Regions from separate parts of the Robertmurraya sp. GLU-23 genome, predicted to be linked through region 2. Evidence: predicted binding sites of a transcription regulator. Region 2 holds the regulator's gene; each other region holds the start of a gene.
What was found. Region 2 encodes Rex, which represses fermentation and respiration genes when NADH is low (regulators of the CRP and FNR family bind a similar motif). Its sites were predicted from a motif close to TTGTGAAATATTTCACAA; they were not measured.
Positions count from the first base shown of each region.

Region 1: a site for Rex is predicted at 1,688-1,705, ahead of ACVBAX_RS24100 (DoxX family membrane protein). Genes of this name have one in related genera too.
Region 3: a site for Rex is predicted at 1,395-1,412, ahead of ACVBAX_RS02930 (cytochrome c oxidase subunit 2A). Genes of this name have one in related genera too.
Region 4: a site for Rex is predicted at 1,656-1,673, ahead of nirB (nitrite reductase large subunit NirB). Genes of this name have one in related genera too.

Region 1 covers NZ_JBRKCV010000026.1:745-3,938, forward strand. Annotated here, with positions in the region: gene putP (sodium/proline symporter PutP) at 1-870, shown strand, start outside; gene ACVBAX_RS24095 (DoxX family protein) at 1,127-1,639, shown strand; gene ACVBAX_RS24100 (DoxX family membrane protein) at 1,787-2,296, shown strand; gene gatB (Asp-tRNA(Asn)/Glu-tRNA(Gln) amidotransferase subunit GatB) at 2,344-3,194, opposite strand, start outside.
Region 2 covers NZ_JBRKCV010000018.1:91,072-94,265, reverse strand. Annotated here, with positions in the region: gene ACVBAX_RS21270 (ABC-F family ATP-binding cassette domain-containing protein) at 1-821, opposite strand, end outside; gene moaC (cyclic pyranopterin monophosphate synthase MoaC) at 961-1,455, shown strand; gene ACVBAX_RS21260 (redox-sensing transcriptional repressor Rex) at 1,483-2,145, shown strand; gene ACVBAX_RS21255 (YdiK family protein) at 2,173-2,385, opposite strand; gene ACVBAX_RS21250 (CPBP family intramembrane glutamic endopeptidase) at 2,382-3,119, opposite strand.
Region 3 covers NZ_JBRKCV010000001.1:568,534-571,727, forward strand. Annotated here, with positions in the region: gene ACVBAX_RS02920 (b(o/a)3-type cytochrome-c oxidase subunit 1) at 1-563, opposite strand, end outside; gene ACVBAX_RS02925 (cytochrome c oxidase subunit II) at 563-1,039, opposite strand; gene ACVBAX_RS02930 (cytochrome c oxidase subunit 2A) at 1,061-1,210, opposite strand; gene ACVBAX_RS02935 (methionine aminopeptidase) at 1,524-1,739, opposite strand; gene ACVBAX_RS02940 (SDR family NAD(P)-dependent oxidoreductase) at 2,195-2,968, shown strand; gene ACVBAX_RS02945 (chemotaxis protein CheX) at 2,995-3,194, opposite strand, start outside.
Region 4 covers NZ_JBRKCV010000004.1:184,003-187,196, reverse strand. Annotated here, with positions in the region: gene nirB (nitrite reductase large subunit NirB) at 1-1,537, opposite strand, end outside; gene ACVBAX_RS10025 (tetratricopeptide repeat protein) at 1,742-3,194, opposite strand, start outside.

The DNA of each region.
Region 1 (3,194 bases), on a different contig from region 2:
GTATTTGCCACAGGTGGACCTGCTGAAACGTTTGAAACGGTTCGACTCGTAAATCCAAATTTTTTGGATTTATTAAAAGGAGCTAGCTTCATCGGAGTTATTTCGGCTATGGCATGGGGATTAGGATACTTTGGCCAACCACATATCATTGTCCGTTTTATGGCCATCACGACGGTTAAAGAAATCAAGAGTGCCCGTCGTATTGGGATGACTTGGATGATTTTCTCTCTCATTGGAACCATTCTAACAGCAATGATTGGGATTGCTTATTTTAAGAAGAATCCTGAATTAACCCTTTCCAATCCAGAAGCCGTCTTTATTGAACTTGGACAATATTTGTTTCATCCGATCATTGCCGGTTTCCTATTAGCTGCGGTCTTAGCCGCAATCATGAGCACGATTTCATCTCAGCTTATTGTTACTTCAAGTGCTCTTATTGAAGATTTATATAAAGTATTATTAAAGAAAGAAGCTTCCGACAAGCATTATGTATTATTGGGAAGATTAGCTGTATTAACAGTGGCTGTTATTGCCCTTTTATTAGCACTCGATCAAGATAATACGATTCTGTCACTCGTTGCATACGCTTGGGCAGGATTTGGCGCGTCCTTTGGTCCGGTCATTATCCTCAGTCTCTTCTGGAGAAAGATGACGAACTGGGGTGCCATTTCAGGTATTATCACGGGTGCCATCACGGTGATTCTTTGGAAACAAGCAGAAGGTGGCATCTTTGACTTATACGAAATTGTTCCAGGCTTCCTCCTTAATGCGATTGTTGCAATTATCGTCAGCATCCTTACATTTAAACACAATGATCAAATTGAAAAAGAATTTAATGAATCTATCGCCTTATTAAAGGAAGAGAAATAATCCTTACTGAACAACTCATTCGACAACGAATGGGTTGTTTTTTTGTCGGAAATACTCTTTTCCTGGGAAATACATACTTATTTCCACCAAACTTGTCTATTCCTGTTGTTCATAAAAGTGACATAGTTCACACTTCGGTCAATAAGCTTTTAACAAACTGTGAACTAACGTATATCCCTGTGGTTATTACTATGGTCACGTCGTATATTATGAGTGTAATCATTAATTAAATCATTTTCGAAAGGCGGAATCATTTATGTTTAATCAATTTTTAAGAGAAAACAAGATTTCTGCAGCGCTTCTTACATTATTACGTGTGTATCTCGGTTACGCTTGGATGACAGCAGGCTGGGGCAAAATAACTGGTGGTGGTTTTGATGCTGCTGGATTTTTAAAAGGTTCTATTGCAAACCCTGTGGCTGGTCCAGATGGAATTGTTTACAGCTGGTATGTATCTTTCCTTGAAGGTGTAGCACTGCCGAATGTGGATCTATTTAATTTCCTTGTACCTTGGGGCGAGTTTTTAGTCGGTTTAGGATTAATTCTTGGTTGCTTTACAAGTGCAGCAATGTTCTTTGGTTTAGTCATGAACTTCTCTTTCATGCTTGCTGGTACGGTATCTCATAACCCTACAGACATTCTAATGGGTGTGATTATTCTTACTGCCGGATTCAATGCAGGACGTTATGGTTTAGACTATTGGGTTGTTCCTTTCCTTCGTAAAACGTTTACTAAGAAGGATACAAACATTCTTCCGAAAAAGGCTTAAGTCAAAAATGGACTTTGTTAACAATTCGTTCAAAAGATTTCGATCAATTTGTGAACTGTTTCACAAAACTATTCTTTTCACTATCAGAACATTGTATATTATGAGTGTAATCATTTATTAAATAACTTTTGAAAGGCGGAATCATTTATGTTTAATCAATTTTTAAGAGAAAACAAGATTTCTGCAGCACTTCTTACTGTATTACGGGTATATCTCGGTTATGCTTGGATGACGGGAGGCTGGGGCAAAATAACTGGCGGGTTTGATGCTGCTGGATTTTTAAAAGGTTCTATAGCAAACCCTGTCGCTGGTCCAGATGGCATTGTTTATGGCTGGTATGTATCTTTCCTTGAAGGTGTGGCACTACCGAACGTGGATTTATTTAACTTCCTTGTACCTTGGGGCGAGTTTCTAGTAGGTTTAGGATTAATTCTTGGTTGCTTTACAAGTGCAGCAATGTTCTTTGGATTAGTCATGAACTTCTCTTTCATGCTTGCTGGTACAGTTTCTCATAACCCTACAGACATTCTAATGGGTGTCATCATTCTTACTGCCGGATTCAATGCAGGACGTTACGGCTTAGACTATTGGGTTGTTCCTTTCCTTCGCAAAACAGTTTTCAAAAAAGGAGCAGACCTACTCCAACAAAAAGCCTAACTATAAAGAGATTCCCTTGCTACATTTAAGCAAGGGAATCTTTTTTATTAGCGTTTTCTGATTTCTTGTTGCAATAACTTATTTACTAGTGGTGGGTTTGCTTGGCCCTTTGTAGCTTTCATGATCTGACCAACAAGGAAACCAATCGCCTTTTCCTTCCCATTTTTAAAGTCGTCAATGGATTGTGGATTGGCATCAAGAACTTCAGCGATTACTGTTAGTAGAGCACCTTCATCAGAAATTTGTACTAGACCTTGGTCTTTGACAATTTTCTCAGCACTTCCGCCTTTTTCAACAAGTTCTTTAAACACCTTCTTCGCAATCTTAGAAGAAATGGTTCCGTCAGTAATAAGCTTAATCATTCCCGCAAGACCTTCAGGTGTTAGGGCTACATCAGCCAGTTCCTTTTGTTCGGAATTTAAATAGGCCGATAATTCACCCATTATCCAGTTGGATGCTTGTTTCGGATCCGCCCCAGCTGCAACCGTTGCTTCAAAAAAGTCAGCTGTTTCCTTTACCACTGTTAAAACAGCCGCATCGTACGCAGGTAATCCCCACTCTTCGGTATAACGCTTTTGTCTTGAATCTGGAAGCTCTGGAATTTCAGCACGAATGCGAGCCTTCCAATCTTCATCAATGTACAGATCCGTTAAATCTGGTTCAGGGAAATAACGATAATCTTCCGAACCTTCTTTGACCCTCATTAATAAAGTCGTATTGGATGCCTCATCGTAACGACGTGTTTCCTGCTGAATCTCTCCACCTGCACGAACCACTTCTTCCTGACGCTTCTCTTCATATTCGATACCTTTGCGAACAAAGTTAAAGGAGTTTAAATTCTTTAACTCCGTCTTTGTCCCAAATTCCTCTTGTCCCACTGGACGAATCGAAATATTCG
Region 2 (3,194 bases):
GTTATTTCATCTTGTTGTTTTTCGTATTGCTTAAGATCACGCTCGTAGTTTTCGGCTTTTTGATCAAGATAAGAACTGTAGTTTCCTGAGAATTTGCTGATTTGGTTCCTAGAGATTTCGTACACTTGATTGACCACTTTATCTAAAAAGTAGCGATCATGGGATACGATTAAGATCGCACCTGTGTAGCCAGTCAGGTATTGCTCTAGCCAAGACAACGTATCAATATCTAGATGGTTGGTCGGTTCGTCCAAAATAAGAATATCAGGCTTCGTTAATAGCAGCTTCGCTAAAGCTAAACGAGTTTTCTGGCCACCACTTAAGCTATCAATTTTCGTAGTGTAATCGAAAGAGTGAAAGTTTAAGCCATGTAGGACAGAACGTATATCAGATTCGTACTGATACCCTCCATTCTCCTTAAATTCGTTTTGGAGATGGTCATATTCTTTTATTGTTCGCTCGTACAATGCAGCATTTTCAAACACGTTAGGATCAGCCATTTTTTCCTCGAGCTTACGAAGCTCTTTCTCTTGGTTCATAACCTGTTCAAAAACGGTAAGCATTTCTTCCCAAATGGATAATCCGGAGACAAGACCTGTATTCTGAGCCAAATACCCGATCGTTACATGTTTGGGCTTGATTAAATCACCTGATTCATAGGAAAGGTGACCGGCAATAATCTTGAGTAAAGTAGATTTTCCGGCCCCATTTCTGCCTACTAAGGCAATACGGTCTCTTGTTTGAACTTCTAGTTTTATATTCGATAAAATAAGGTCAGCTCCATAAGACTTGGAAAGCTGGTTCACTTGTAGTAGTATCATTGATTTCACCTCTATACTTCTACGGTTAGTGTATCGCATTCAATACGGATGAGCAATGATATGAGTTGTGAACTATGTTACAATGTTTTCACACAGAACAAGGAAAATAGTGTATGATTTTGAAAGAGGTGTATAATAGATGTCAGAGTTCACTCATTTTAATAAAGAAGGCAGAGCGAAAATGGTAGATGTGAGTGATAAGCCCGAAACCGTACGGACGGCTATTGCCCATTCTAGTATCACAGTCAATCAAGAGATATATGATCGTATTACACATAACCAAATGAAAAAAGGTGATGTGCTAGCAGTTGCACAGGTTGCTGCCGTTATGGCTAGTAAAAAAACATGGGATATTATTCCAATGTGCCATCCTATTCCACTTACCGGTGTCGATATTTCTTTTGATTGGGAATCAGATAACCATTGCCATACTCTACATATTTCTGCTAGTGTAAAGACAAAAGGAAATACAGGTGTAGAAATGGAAGCGTTAACAGCCGCTTCTGTTTGTGCGCTTACGGTTTATGATATGTGTAAAGCCATAGATAAAGGAATGGTAATCGGGAAAACATACCTTGTTGAAAAAACGGGTGGTAAAAACGGTGACTTCAAAAGGGAAGAGAGACTATATTAGTTAAAGATAGAAGGTAGGGGAAGAACGATGAGTAATGAATCAATGAAAATCCCACAAGCAACGGCGAAAAGGCTACCATTGTATTATCGCTTTTTAAATAGTTTACACTCATCAGGAAAACAACGAGTTTCATCAGCTGAACTAAGTGAGGCGGTGAAGGTCGATTCTGCAACGATTCGAAGAGATTTTTCATACTTTGGAGCATTAGGTAAAAAGGGATATGGTTACAATGTAAACTATTTATTATCCTTTTTCCGTAAAACACTCGACCAAGATGAGTTAACGAAGGTTGCGTTAATTGGGGTCGGGAATTTAGGGACAGCATTTTTAAATTATAATTTCTTGAAAAATAATAATACAAAAATTGCTGTTGCATTTGACGTAGTAGAAGAGAAGGTAGGCACAAAAATTGGAGAAGTGCCCGTCTATCATATGGATGATCTAGAAGAGGTTATTGAAAGAGAAGATATTCAAGTTGCGATATTAACGGTTCCAGCAACAGTTGCACAATCCATTACCGATCGAATGGTTCAAGGAACGGTGAGAGGGATTTTAAACTTTACACCGGCCCGATTAACGGTTCCATCATCCATCAGGGTTCACCATATTGATCTGGCTATTGAGTTACAGTCACTGGTGTACTTTTTAAAGCACTATTCTTCAGTGGATGAAGAAATGGTAGAGGAATAAACAACAAGCCGCCCCTTAGTGGAGCGGCTATTTCTTTTGCTGTTTCTTCATTTCTTTAATTTTAAAATGTAAAAGAATCATCCGAATGCCTGAACCAATATCAAATGTTGCTAGCAAGACTAGAAGATAGGTAAAAAACCCCCACTCTCCATTTTGCTGTAAGTCCTGAATGGCAAACACTGTGAACAGAGCACCTAAGACGATGTATATAATTCCTGAGAATAAAGGTGACTGTCTCATAAGAAGAATCCTCCAATAAAGCTTTGCATTTGTTCTGCTTGTTTGATTAATTTTTCTATGTCTTCCCTATATACGGATTGCACAAGAACAACGAATGTATTCATCGATACGTGAGCAACAATCGGAACGAGAATCCGATTGGTTTTAACATACAAATACGCAAAGGTGAATCCCATCGCGGAATAAAGTAGGGTGTGCTCGGGCTCCATATGGGCAAAAGAAAAAATGACTGAGCTAAGCAAGGCTGATATAAAAAAGTTAAATCGCTTATAAAAAGCTCCAAAAATGATCTTACGAAAGACAATTTCTTCTAATATAGGACCGATAACGGAGCTAACTACTATCATAATAGGAAAAGACTCAATGATGCGTAAAATCTGCTGCGTATTATCAGATCCTACCTCAATACCAATCAGGCGTTCAATATTCGCAGCAAAGGCTTGGGCAAATAGAGCAAGAAAGACACCTATAATGGCCCAGAGGATCGACCGACCTAAGCTGGCTCCGTTTCTTACTGCATTTGCGTTTACCATCTCATTACGTAACAGCTGCAGGACAATCACAAGTGTGATAGTAAAGCTGATAACAAGCCAAGTGACACCTGCAAACCCTTGAGAGTGATTGGTTTCAAAACCAATCATTTCTAGTACGAGAGAGGTGATAGGGACACCAATAAAGCTTGAAAGCTGCATAGCAATATAAGCAATTAATATAAACCAATATTCACGTTTCAAAACAAGTCTCCTTTTCAATCCAATATAGTTATTCTACTCGTAAACATCAGGTTGTATCAAATAAGAAGAATTATT
Region 3 (3,194 bases), on a different contig from region 2:
ATTGTTGCGACAATCCATAACATTGTATTAACAACAGCCATGAACGTAATTAATGGACTTGGCTGACCAGGGTTTTGCTTTCTCCAGCTAATATATTTACCTAGTACTGCTGCTCCATCTACCCAGCTGCCTACCACAACAAGTGTTAGACCTAGGTAATAAATAAAATGTGCTTGTAATGGCGCATAAAAGGTATAAAGAACAGAAGCTTTATTTAGTAGAATCATTGTGGCTGCCATTAGCGTTCCAGCAGTCATTAACCAAAAGCCAATCCAGCCTAATTTTCTTTGAAGATTGGATAATGTACCTGAGGTGCGACTTGTGGCAGCAATTTGAAAGCCCATAATGAAGAATGTTGTTAAAACAAGCCCGAGCACAACACCGTGAACCGTTAATATTTGATAATAACCAATTCCTGCAGGTAATACAAATTTACCAGATCGTACTAATGTTTGCAGAAGACCCGCCAGCCCACCGACAGCCAAAGCGATAAATGCCACATAAAAATGGGCCATAACTAATTTTCCATCTCGTGGATCGATTTTCGCATTTAATGTATTCATTATTCCACCACCTTGATTTTAGACGTCATCATGTGATGTCCAGAACCACAATATTCATTACATAAAATTAAGTATTCTCCAGCTTTGTCAAACGTTGTGATATACTCGCTTATATAACCTGGCTCTAACATCATGTTAATATTTGTTCCAGCAACTTGAAATCCGTGAATTACGTCTTTTGTTGTTGCAATTACCTTTACTTTTGCTCCAAGTGGAACTTCAATCTCTCCTGGAGTATAAGCAAAAGCTTGAGCTACATATATTAATTCATAGTCCCAGTCTTTGCCCTCAACTTTTTTAAGTCCTGGCTCGTTGAATGGGGCAGTTGTATCAACTTTTTCAGGATTGATTGTAGCTAAGCAGCTTGGTGGTTGATTTCCGAGATAAAAGGCGCTAACACCTAAAACGGTTAGGAAAACTAAAAGTGTCCCAATCCCAAATATCAGCCAAATTTTTTCAAACTTATGCATATGCATGGTAAATATATCCCCTTTCCTCTAAAAACGGTCTAAAAATAAGAAGTAAACGCTCACCCATGTCACTATTAGAAAGAATCCTAATAGGAAAACGGAAGCTAATGTGCCTTTTAAAGAAGAGCTATCCTCTATTTCCGTCTTTGTTTTTCGGTTGAGTTCCATTTTCGCCATAACCCTCACTCCCTCCCCAAGGTTTCACAATAAATAAATAATTACAATTTCATAATACAAGACAATTGTTGCAATTCCATTAGCTTTCATTGATTTCACAAATTGTTCAATTGTTATGTATTTACTATGATAGTAGTGAAAAGTTATTGTGACAGTGATTTAAATCACATTCAGGTTTCTTGAAATGTGAATTATTTGTGAAGAAGATAAATTTTGAAAATATATGATAACGGTTACGAATGTCGACATAAAAGCATTTGTAGGTGAGTGATATTTATTACACAAAAAACACACCCTAGAAACCTAGAGTGTGTTACACGATTGAGCTATCCCACTTTGAATAAGATCCTGATCCTTCGCAGCCCGCACAATCAAAGATATGGTTATATGGGATAAATTCTCCTACTGGAGGATATACATGATACCCTTTTCCATGGCATTGTGGGCACTTATCTTCTTCATACATTGCTTCTAAATGCTCCTGATATTTTCCTTCTCGCCAATTAAAGAAGGCTTGAATGATTCCCAAGGTTAATCACCACCTATTTCCTATTATTGCTAATGGGGTTTCCACTATACATATTATTAACATAGAGGTGTGAAGGTGATGTTAATAATTGGTAGTTGAATATGGTTATGTTCACCATTAAATTTTCATATTTATTATTATTCCTAAAGCTTTTAGACTACTCGTAGGAACCTCTTATACTTGAAATAAATATACTGATAGTAATATTGGTCAGTAAGAAATAGTGAGGGATAATATATGGTGAAATACTATTGTGAACACTGCCGAACTCTTTATGATGGGAAGGTAGTATGTCAGGTGTGTGGTGAACTTGTGTGCAAAGAAATTTATATAGAGGTTCAAAGACAACAAGATAAGAAGTAATTAGGTAGCAGGAAAAAGAATCCCTTTTTCCTTTTCTTTTTGACTACTGTTTGATATGTTGATTCATATATGAATGAAAAAGGGGGATCATCGTGTACTTACCATCATTTCGATTAGATAATAAACATGCGATAGTTACTGGTGCCGGCAGGGGAATTGGAAAAGCACTAGCCATTGGTTTAGCGGAAGCTGGGGCAGATGTTGCAATACTCTCCCGAACCGAGGGAGATTTAAGGGAAACGGCTGAAATCATTCGTTCTCTTGGCAGGAGGGTGCTCGTTATACCGACGAATGTCACCTCAACAGAGGAAATATCAAGGGCTGTGTCTACCGTTGAGGATGAGTGGGGAGAAATACATATTCTTATCAATAACGCAGGAATGAATATTCGATCTAAAGCAATAGAGGTTACGGAAGAAGAGTGGCAGACAATTATGGACACTAATTTAAAGTCAGCCTTTATGATGTCACAACAAGTTGGTAAAGTGATGCAGAAGCACGGAACGGCGGGTAGAATTATATCTATCTCATCTGTTGCTGGGCATGTCGCTTTGCGGACAGGTGTCGTTTATGCAGCAACAAAAGCGGCCATGATTCAAATGACCAAGGTGCTTGCATTAGAATGGGGTCCTCATCATATTAATGTGAATAGCATAGGACCATGGTATTTCAAAACCCCTTTAACGGAAAGCTTACTTTCTAACAAAGAGTATGTAAAAGATATTTTAGCCGTCACTCCTTTAAATCGTGTCGGTGAATTACCAGAACTAGTAGGTCCTGTTGTCATGCTAGCTTCCGAAGCAGGAAATTATATCAGCGGTCAAACCATATTTGTTGATGGTGGGATGACGATCCACGGATTTTAAAAAAAAGGTAGAGAGGGTAATCCTCTCTACTTATTTTCTACCATTATAATAAGTTCAATCGTTCCTAAGTCTTGAATAGTGATTGGTAAACGAAATGCCTTCTCAAATCCGTAAACCTTTGTTTCTCCAACCAAAACAGTTGGTGGGGTAATATCGGTTTCATGGCCTTTTTGTGAAATAGTTGTAGATAAATTCCCTGCAATCATGTTTCCTAACTCTCCTGCAA
Region 4 (3,194 bases), on a different contig from region 2:
CATTCATGACTTCTTTTGTACTCATCATGCCTTTTTCTTTAATTTCAGCTACAACCTCGTCACGACTTAATGTTGTACAGCCACAGAGAGTCTTCTTATTTGCTTTTGTTGCATCAAATGAATCACCCAATGTGTAAGCAAGAATTTCACCAACAAGGCCCTTACAACGACCGCAAGAACGTCCGGCATTTGTACAGCTAGATACTTGATCAACGGTCGTAAGTCCTTTTGCTTGAATGGCTTCGACAATGGTCCCCTTTGAGACGCCGTTACATCCACACACAATCTCCGTATCTGGCATTGAGTCAACGCTCATGTCAGCTTGACCCCCGCCACAGCATCCAGAGTCTAAGATGCTTGCGCTTGTTTTCCCACTTACATCTTCTTTATCAACAAGCATACGGAACAATTTTGTGCTATCCTTTGTGTCACCGTATAGAACAATCCCTACCACTCGATTGTCTCTTACTAGTATCTTTTTATAGATGCCTTCAAATTCATTGTGAACTTTAATTGCTTTTGTAGATTTATCATCAATAATTTCACCTGCAGAATACAAATCAACATCAGATACCTTTAGTTGAGTGCCTGTAACAGATCCCTCATAAGGTACAACCTCTAAACCAAGTATTCTCTGTGCTAAAACCTTTCCTTGTTCATACAGCGGTGCAACCATTCCATACGTGATCTCTCTATGTTCTGCACATTCCCCAACCGCATATACATTAGATGTATTTGTTTCCATAAAGTCATTTACAATAATCCCGCGGTTTACGTTAATACCAGCTTCTTTTGCAAGCTGTGTATTTGGTTTAATTCCTACAGCCATAACGACTAGATCTGTTTTGATTTCTGTTCCATCGCTAAATCGAAGGCCTGTGACACGGTCATCTCCAAGAATTTCACTCGTTTGTTTTTCGAATAAAAACTTCATCCCTTGAGCTTCAAGTTCTTCTTTCAGCATCGTTGCAGCAGTCTCATCTAGCTGTCTTTCCATTAAATGTGGCATTAAATGAACCACATGTACGTCCATACCAAGGTCAATTAAACCTCTTGCAGCTTCAAGACCAAGAAGGCCACCACCGATAACTACCGCTTTTTTATGAGTTCGAGCGACTTCCATCATATTTTCACAATCTTGAATATCACGGAAGCCTGTTACGCCTTGTTTATCCGCACCTGGTACCGGTAGGATGAATGAGCTTGATCCTGTTGCAATAATAAGTTCATCGTAAGCAACGATCCTTCCCGTTGAAGAAACGACCGTCTTTATTTGTGGATTGATTTTTGCAACTGCTTCATTTGTATATAAAGTGATATTATTTTCTTGGTACCATTCCCATTCGTTTAGGAAAATGTCATCTACCGTTGTTTTCCCTTGCAGTACATTTGATAATTGAATTCGGTTGTAGTTTGGATATGGCTCATTTCCAAAGATTGTTATATGAAAAGCATCGGGTGTTAGTTTTAGAATTTCCTCGATTACTCTTACTCCTGCCATCCCGTTACCAATAAGAACTAAATGTCGTTTTTCCATTTTGTTATGTCCTCCCCAGCTTTAGCGTTATGCTCGTTATTTCACAATCAACTTGATAGCTCTATTTTAACTTCTTTTATGTTGAAAACTTGTGAAGTTTGTCACACTTTCGTGAACTATGTGAAGGTATTCACATTTTGTTCAAAGTTTAGGAAGGTAAATGAAAAAAGCTGGTGCATATGTTTGCACCAGCTTTTAAACTACCTATACTTCTTGTTTGACTTTTGGAAGTCCAGTAAATAAGAATTCATATTGCTTATAGCGGACCGTGAACAGCTTAATTGGATCCTCAAAAGCTGTTGGATTCTGCTGAAGCTTTGTTAATGATTGTTCATACTGACTGATTCTTTCTACTAAGTCTTCTGCCGTACGTGTTAATTCATCTTTTGGCTTTTGAAAGAACGATTCTAAATCCCTTTGTATGGCCATAGCAAAAAAATGATAAGGTGCAAAAAACTGTTTATTTACTTGTTTTGCTACTTCTGAATAATCTTCCGTTTCCACATAACGCTTGTATTTTTGCTGCAGCATGGCTTTATTTTGACCGATGCCTGCGAATAGCTTACCTGCGCCCTTTAGTAATAATTGGGTTGGATTATGCTTTAACATAATGTTGATGTGCTCTAATTGAACACCACTGGTCAACCGTCCAGTATCTCTTCTCCAATCATGAAGCAATTGATCATCTACTGGAAATTGGAATTTATCAATTCCATATAAGCCATTAAAACTTGTAGCCATTTCGTCCAAATAAGCACGAATTTGCTGTAGCTCCTCTTTCGTAAGACCAATCCATTGTTGAAGGGAGGAGTAAAGCTTTGGAAGGGTGGTGTTTTGTAAATATTCCTCCATTCGCCTGTTCATTTCCTCGTTTAATTGAAGATGGACAGTGGCAAGGTTGCTTTGATCTGTAATAGATTCAGCTGTGGTCTTTAGAACATTAGGTATGTCAGCTTCTACTTCTGCAGAAAGCTCCTGCAGAATTGTAACATAATTGTTCTTGAGTCTTTCTCCGACTTCCTGTTCTAAATCTCCAAGCTGCATGGAAGCTCCACTAACTTTAGCTAACATCTCTTTATTCCATTGAATGACATCGATTAATTTTTCTTCTTTATCAGCTCGTTTTGCTAATAGATAGTGTAGTGTTTCTTTTATAAAATAAAGCTCTTTTCTGGTTCTTCTTTCGTTGGATTGCTCACTGTTAACATCGATCAAAATGTCACTCCAGTCTACAGACTGAGAAGACGTGTACGGGTAAATGTCAGCATTCGGGAAAATAGGATTCAGCTTTTTCTTTATGGTTTCCATATAAAAAGATACGCCAGTCTCTTCTGCTACCGCATTTGGAATCGGAAGGATAAAAATGAACGTATGATCGTTAGCTTGCTGGTTCATTTGCTTAATCACATTCAATTCCATATCGTTTAATGGATTTTCCTCATTCAGAACATAAATAATGCTATCAGCCATGTGTAAATTAACAGATAGAGAACTTCTTTCTTGAACCGTTCCACGATACGGTGGTATGGACATTAATGAGGTGTTTGCACCTTTTAGTAGTTCATAAGGTCCTTTAGAGTGGATGTAATGATCGGTTGACCCAATTTCCGTAGGACTGCCTACTTGTTTGGATTCCACAGAGTTCACTTCAGTTAAT